Linked DNA regions of Filimonas lacunae. Each later gene encodes a partner of the first gene's protein in a complex. Links are inferred from orthologs where the notes say so. Each region holds a gene or a part of one and is shown on either strand. Other genes may lie near its edges.

What was found. The genes of interacting proteins can lie anywhere in the genome.
Region 2: the proteins of FLA_RS24425 (region 1) and smc are in contact, whole or in part, in a crystal structure (PDB 3ZGX), measured with the Bacillus subtilis proteins. The link is inferred for Filimonas lacunae from one-to-one orthologs.

Annotation. Positions count from the first base shown.
Region 1 is NZ_AP017422.1:6,232,524-6,235,584, reverse strand. The notes cover bases 50-3,037. They hold FLA_RS24425 (segregation and condensation protein A), read left to right. Parts: upstream 50-1,114; coding sequence 1,115-1,960; downstream 1,961-3,037. Other genes in these bases: dxs (1-deoxy-D-xylulose-5-phosphate synthase), read right to left, coding at 2,035-3,037; mscL (large conductance mechanosensitive channel protein MscL), read left to right, coding at 505-933; FLA_RS24435 (PPK2 family polyphosphate kinase), read left to right, coding at 50-470. In the rest of the region: more of FLA_RS24435, read left to right, coding at 1-49; more of dxs, read right to left, coding at 3,038-3,061. UniProt on the Bacillus subtilis protein: Participates in chromosomal partition during cell division. May act via the formation of a condensin-like complex containing Smc and ScpB that pull DNA away from mid-cell into both cell halves.
Region 2 is NZ_AP017422.1:922,731-926,886, forward strand. Bases 1-4,083 are described here. They hold smc (chromosome segregation protein SMC), read left to right. Parts: upstream 1-361; coding sequence 362-3,883; downstream 3,884-4,083. Other genes in these bases: fabF (beta-ketoacyl-ACP synthase II), read right to left, coding at 1-122; FLA_RS03900 (hypothetical protein), read left to right, coding at 3,966-4,083. In the rest of the region: more of FLA_RS03900, read left to right, coding at 4,084-4,156. UniProt on the Bacillus subtilis protein: Required for chromosome condensation and partitioning.

The DNA of each region.
Region 1 (3,061 bases):
TGTGGCGCATTCACAAGAATGCCCCGGCAAAGGGCATGATACAGTTGTTTAACAGAAGTCATTATGAAGACATACTGGTTACGCGGGTGCATAACCTGTGTGATAAAGAAACGGCCTATAAGCGCATGCGGGCTATTAACGATTTTGAGTGGTTGCTGGCAGAACATAATAACACCACCATTTTGAAGTTTTACCTGCATATTTCGGAAAAAGAGCAATCACTACGCCTGAACGAGCGCCTGGACGACAAAACCAAGCAATGGAAGTACAACGAAAGCGATTTTGCGGAAGCGAAGTTGTGGCCAGAATACAGGAAGGTATATGAAGATTGTTTTGAAGAATGTAACAAAATACCCTGGACAATAGTGCCCGCCGATCAAAACTGGTATAAAGAGTATATTGTTGCTAAAAAGCTGAAAGATGCCCTGAGTGCATTAAAAATGCGCTATCCGGGGTTGAAAAAAGCATAGTAATCCGTATCTATCACAATAAAAATGTAAGCGTATGAGTTTTGTAAAGGAGTTTAAGCAGTTTGCCATGAAGGGCAACGTAGTTGACCTGGCAGTGGGTGTTATTATCGGTGCGGCTTTTGGAAAGATTGTGGACAGTGTGGTGAACGACCTGATTATGCCTATTGTAGCGGCTATTATAGGCAAGCCCGACTTTAGCAAGATGTATGTAGTGCTAAGAGGAGCCGTTCCGGAGGGAACAAGTTTGGAAGATGCCCGTAAAGTAGCTGATACTGTGATCTTTGCATATGGGAACTTTCTAACAGTTTTGATCAATTTCGTTTTACTGGCGTTAATAATTTTCCTGATGGTAAAAGGCATTAACAGATTGAAGGCCAAAGAGGAAGCTAAGCCTACAGCGCCTCCTGAGCCAACTACCACTGAAAAGCTGTTGATGGAGATAAGGGACGGATTAAAAAAATAGCACCTATTTTCACAAGTTATTCAGAAAGTTGTCCACACCTTATTCATATGTGGGTAAGGTGTGATTTACTTCAATTGGAATGGCTTAACTGCATCCCTACATTTGCTACAGACACCTTGGTTAATTCGCTTATTGGCCGTATCGATGTCAGATTGAATCAGTTATAAAAAAGGGAGGAATAGTGCAAACAGCAGTTAACTACCAGATTAAGCTACCACAATTTGAAGGTCCGTTTGACCTGTTATTGTTCTTCATTGAGCGTGACGAGCTGGATATCTACAATATTCCCATCAACCGTATTATACAGGATTTCCTGGCCTATATCCATTCCCAGGAAAAACTGAACATTGAACTGAGCAGTGAGTTTATCCTGTTCGTTTCTACCTTAATGCGTATTAAAGCCAAGCTGCTGCTGCCCCGTAAGGAGATTGACGCACAAGGCAACGAAATTGATCCTCGCCAGGAACTGGTAGATAAAATATTGGAATACAAGCGCTTTAAGCAGGCGGCAGCTGAAATGGTGGAGTTGGAAGCTATGCGTATGCTGATGATGAAGCGTGGTAACCTGCAAAAGGAAATAGCATCCATTGGGGAAGAAGCTTCGGAAGGTTCGGAAATACAAACCGTTACCCTGTTTAAGCTGATGAAAACCTACGAAAAGGTGCTGTCCCGTATGCAAACCAAAACCAACAAGCCGGTGCATACGGTGGTAAAGTATAACTATACCATGGAAAGCAGTCGTACACATATGTTGGGGTTAGTGAAAAAGGAAAAAACGGTTGCCTTTGAGAAAATATTTGACATTGTAGAAGACAAGGTACACGCGATATTCCTGTTTCTCTCTTTGTTAGAGCTGGTTCAGCTGAACTATATGGCTATTATGATTGGCGAAGGCAAAAACAACTTTGTGCTGGAATGGAACAACGAGCGTAAAGAAGAAGATTTCAGTGGTCTTTTTGCGCAACCCGATGATAATGGTGGTGTTGGTCCTGTTTCGGCCCTGAACCACGGTCCAAGATTAAACTAATCACCTTATTTACATAGAAAAGCCCGCTTCGGAATTACCAAAGCGGGCTTTTTAGTATTTACAAACCAAAGCAGTTATCCTGCTATGGTTAATTCGCCAGATCCGTTTACGGCAGTGCTTACAGAAGTGCCGGTTGCCTTTACGGCGCTGCGTACAGCAGCAGCAATAGCAATAGCATCATATTCACACTCGCGGTACAGTTCTTTTAAAGTGCCATGTTCTACAATACGGTCAGGAATACCTAAAATAGTAACACTGGCCTGGTAACGGTGCTTTGCCATAAACTCTACAACAGCACTGCCAAAACCACCTACTATAGTGCCATCTTCTACCGTAATCACGTGTTTGTATTTGCTGAACACTTCGTGCAGGAGCTCTTCATCAATAGGCTTAACAAAGCGCATATCGTAATGAGCCGGATCTATGCCTTCGGTACGCAGTTCACGAATAGCGGTAGTGGCAAAATTACCAGGATGACCAAAACTGAGGATAGCCACTTCTTTACCGTCTTTGATTTTGCGGCCTTTGCCTATGGTAATTTCCTCAAACGGAGTACGCCATTCAGGCATCACACCTTCGCCACGTGGATAGCGGATAACAAAAGGCGACTGGTTGCTTTCCAACTGCGCAGTATACATCAGGTTACGTAGTTCCTGCTCGTTCATAGGAGCGCTGATAACCATATTAGGAATACAACGGAAATAAGGAATATCGTATGCGCCATGGTGGGTTGGACCATCTTCACCTACCAAACCTGCACGGTCTAAACAAAGTACCACCGGCAGTTTTTGAATAGCAATGTCATGCACTACCTGGTCGTAGGCGCGTTGCATAAACGACGAGTAGATGTTGCAGAACACGCGCATACCCTGGGTAGCCAGACCGGCACTTACCGTACCTGCATGCTGTTCGCAAATGCCTACGTCAAAAGCACGGTTGGGCATTTGTTCCATCATGAACTTTAACGAGCTGCCGCTTGGCATAGCCGGGGTTACCCCCATTATTTTATCGTTCTTTTCCGCCAGTTCAATCATCGTGTGGCCAAACACATCCTGGTATTTGGGTGGCTGAGGAGCGGTATAAGCTTTCTTGTAAATTTCA
Region 2 (4,156 bases), 5.3 Mb from region 1 along the record:
GCATCGAATTTAGTAATAGGGGCCGCACCACTAACGCCGTTTACAAGAGAATTCCAAAAATCGTTCACATTATTTCCAATAGGTGTCAATGCACCTAAGCCGGTTACAACAACTCGTCTCATAATGGTATGTTATAAAAGATAAATTTATCAGGGCGCAAAAATAGGGTGGGCAGGAGTTAAAAATCACACTTTAGCCCAATTTCATTGAAAACGAACACATGGTTAGTGGTCTTTGACCCTGTTACAGGGGTAATAAGAGGTAAACTGTCTGATTGACAGGAGGGTGAATGCAACTATATAAATAAAACGTCTTTTTTTCCCTTTTTCCCTTAAGTTCGCAGTTGCTAAATGGGCGAGAAGTGAGATTAAAACAATTAGAAATTAAGGGTTTCAAAAGCTTTGCTGATAAAACCGTAGTAAACTTCGATGAGGGGATTACTGGTATTATTGGTCCTAACGGCTGCGGTAAAAGCAATATTATTGACTCTATTCGTTGGGTAATTGGCGAGCAGAAGATTAGTGCGCTGCGTAGTGAAAACCTGGAAGCATTGGTTTTTAACGGAAGTAAAACGCGTAGCCCCAGCGGTTTAGCCGAAGTAAGCTTAACATTTGAGAACACGAAAAATCTGTTGCCCACAGAATTTAGCACCGTAACCATTACCCGCCGCTTTTATAAAAATGGAGATAGCGAATACCGTCTTAACGATGTAGCCTGCAGGATGAAGGATATTCATAACCTGTTTATGGATACCGGGGTGAGTACAGACAGCTATGCGATTATTGAGCTGGGGATGGTGGATGATATTATTAAAGACAAGGAAAACAGCCGCCGCCGCATGCTGGAGCAGGCAGCGGGTATTACCATTTATAAAACCCGTAAGAAAGAAGCCAAATCTAAGCTGGATGCTACCGAGCAGGACTTAAACCGTATTGAAGACCTGTTATTTGAAATCAACAACCAGCTGAAAACGCTGGAAAACCAGGCAAAGAAGGCAGAGAAGTATTACGAGATTAAGAAAGATTATAAAGAGATAGCCATAGAGCTGGCGAAGGCAGCGCTGGAAGGGTTTAATGTCACTTACCGCGAGCTGAACGAACAGCAGGATCTGGAAACCGATAAAAAAATAAGGCTGGATGCTGAAATAGCAACGGAAGAGGCTGCTATTGAACAGGAAAAAGTTGGCTTTATTGAAAAAGAACGCGCTTTACAAAGCCAGCAATACGAGTTTAACGAATTGCTGCAACAACTGCGCACCAAGGAAAACGAAAAGAACCTGGCTTCGCAGAAACTGCAATACCTGCGTGAAAAGGAAAACAGCTTAAAAGACTTTTTACAAAAAGCAGAAGGCCAGTTAAAAACGATAGAAGACTCTATTCAGTATACACAAATACAGGTAGGGGAAGAAGACAGCCGCCTGGCCGACATACAGGACAAGGTAGAAACTTCTAAACTGGATATTGAAGATAAACGCCGCCTGTTTGATGAAAAACGGAGCGGGGTAGATTCTTTACGCAGCCAATACCAGCAAATTCAGCGTAATCAGTTCGATGCAGAGAAGAAGGTGGCTATTGCCGATACTTCTATCCAAAACCTGCAACGTTCACATGTGCAAATCAACGACGAACAACATAACCGTTCGTTGCAGATAAGGCAGATGGAAGAAGAATTGAAAGAAAAGGAAGAAACGCTGGAGGATAAACGTGTTGATTTACAACAGTTACAGGAACAACACGAAAGAACCAAAGAACAGATTGTGGCTACCCAGGCACAGTTGGAGCAACTGCGTTCTAAACTGGCAGAAGAAACCCGCACACTGGATAAAAAGCGTAACGAACACGACCTGTTAAAAAGCCTGATTGACTCGATGGAAGGTTATCCGGAGAGCGTTAAGTTTTTACACAATAACAAGGAGTGGAACCATACAGCCCCTATTTTATCAGATATTATATATGTAAAGGAAGAGTTTCGGGCCGCTGTTGAAAATGTGCTGGAACCTTACCTGAGCTATTATGTGGTAAACAACCTGCAGGAAGGTTTACAAGCTATTCACCTGCTGGATACCCATAAAAAAGGGAAGGCAAACTTTTTTATGCTGGAGCAGTTTGCCGATGTGCAGGTGCAAACCCAGCAACCTGCACAAACCATCCGTGCGATGGATGTGATAGAGGTGGATGCACAATATCGTAAACTGGCAGAATACCTGCTGGGGAACGTATACATTGCAGAAAGCGACGAAGCCTTGCAAAACAGCAATGGTGCGGTGGTGCTGGAAAAAACGGGTAAATACGTAAAAGGAAAATACACGCTTACCGGTGGTAGCGTAGGCCTGTTTGAAGGTAAAAAAATTGGCCGCGCTAAAAACCTGGAGAAGCTGTATGAAGAAATAGTGGCGCAGGAAGCAGTAGTAAATCAGCTAAAAGCAGATATACAAGCACGCCATAACGAGGTAATTGCTTTTAACGAGCAACTGAAAGAGCATGCTATCAGGCAAACAGAAACGGAGATTAACCAGTTAACCAACCAGTTGTTTGCTGCTAAAAACAAGATAGAAAACTTACAGGCTGCCCAGCAAAACTCGCAGCAGCGCCTGGAAGATAATGATGTGCGCCTGCAGGACGAGCAGGATGCCATTGCCGAAACACGCGAAGTGTTGGGCAATCTGAACGAGCAGTTACGTAACACGGGCGATTCGATGAAGGCAGTGGAGCAGGATTACTACCAGGCAGAGCAGGAATACAATTTTGCGTCGGCCCAGTATAACGAAAGCAACCTGCAGTTAACCCGCCAGCAAAGTAAAATAGGTGCATTGAAGCAGGAGTTGGTGTTTAAAGAAAACCAGCTGAACGATCTGCATCAGCAAATACAAAGTAACACTTCCCAATTGTCCGATGCCAGCGCCAACATACAGGAAAGCGATGATGCATTGAAAGAAAGCGAAGCATTGTTGCTGGATTTGTTGCGTAAGAAAGAAGAAGAAGAAAGAAAGCTGAACGAGACGGATCAGGCTTATTATAATATGCGTAACCAGCTTCAGGAAAAAGAAAGCGAGTTGCGTATGAAGAGCAAGAGCAAGGAAATGATAGATCATTTGCTGTCTGAAATTAAAGACAAGCTGAATGAACTGAAATTGCAATTGTCGGGCATGAAAGAGCGCTTGCACGTTGAGTTTAAAATTGACCTGGACGAAATTCTGGACCAGCCCCGTATGACGGATACGCCACTGGAAGACCTGCAAGCATCCTCTGACAGGATGAAAAAGCGGATGGAGAACATTGGTGAGGTGAACCCTACGGCTATTGAAGCATTCCAGGAAATGAAAAAGCGTTATGAGTTCATTCTGGAACAAAAGAACGACCTGGTAAGCGCCAAAGACAGCCTGTTGCAAACCATACAGGAAGTGGAAGCCACTGCCAACCAGCAGTTCCTGGATACCTTTAACCAGGTGCGCGACAACTTCCAGAAGGTATTTAAAGCGTTATTTACAGAAGAAGATACTGCCGACATGGTACTGGAAAACCCGGAAAACCTTGCAGAAACCGGTATTGATATCGTAGCCAAGCCCAAAGGCAAAAGGCCTTCTTCCATTACCCAGTTAAGTGGTGGTGAAAAAACACTAACCGCAACAGCTTTATTGTTTGCTATTTACCTGATTAAGCCAGCGCCCTTCTGTATCCTGGATGAGGTGGATGCGCCACTGGATGATGCCAACGTAGGTAAGTTTACCCAAATGATTCAGAAGTTTAGCGAAAACTCACAGTTTATTATTGTAACCCACAATAAAATGACCATGAGTGCAGTAGACGTTATTTACGGTGTAACCATGCAGGAACCAGGGGTGAGTAAGCTGGTGCCAGTAGATTTTAGAAGTTTAAGTAATTAATTCCATTCATAATGCTGTAAGGCAAAGTCAAAAAGCTATCTGTATTGCAGGTTTCTTTTTGACTTTTTTTATTTGATTAACCGTGTATAAGTTAGTAGCTGTATTGTATTTCGTTTGTTTTAGTTTGTATATCCTGTTTTCGCGTCAACCAGATTACTTTGATGGCGAATTTTACCCGGCCACTATTCATTACCGGGCCGATAGCACAGGCCAAAGCCGGCCTATGGCAGTTTTTACTTTGAGTAAAAAAGATACTGTACGCGTACCGGCAGA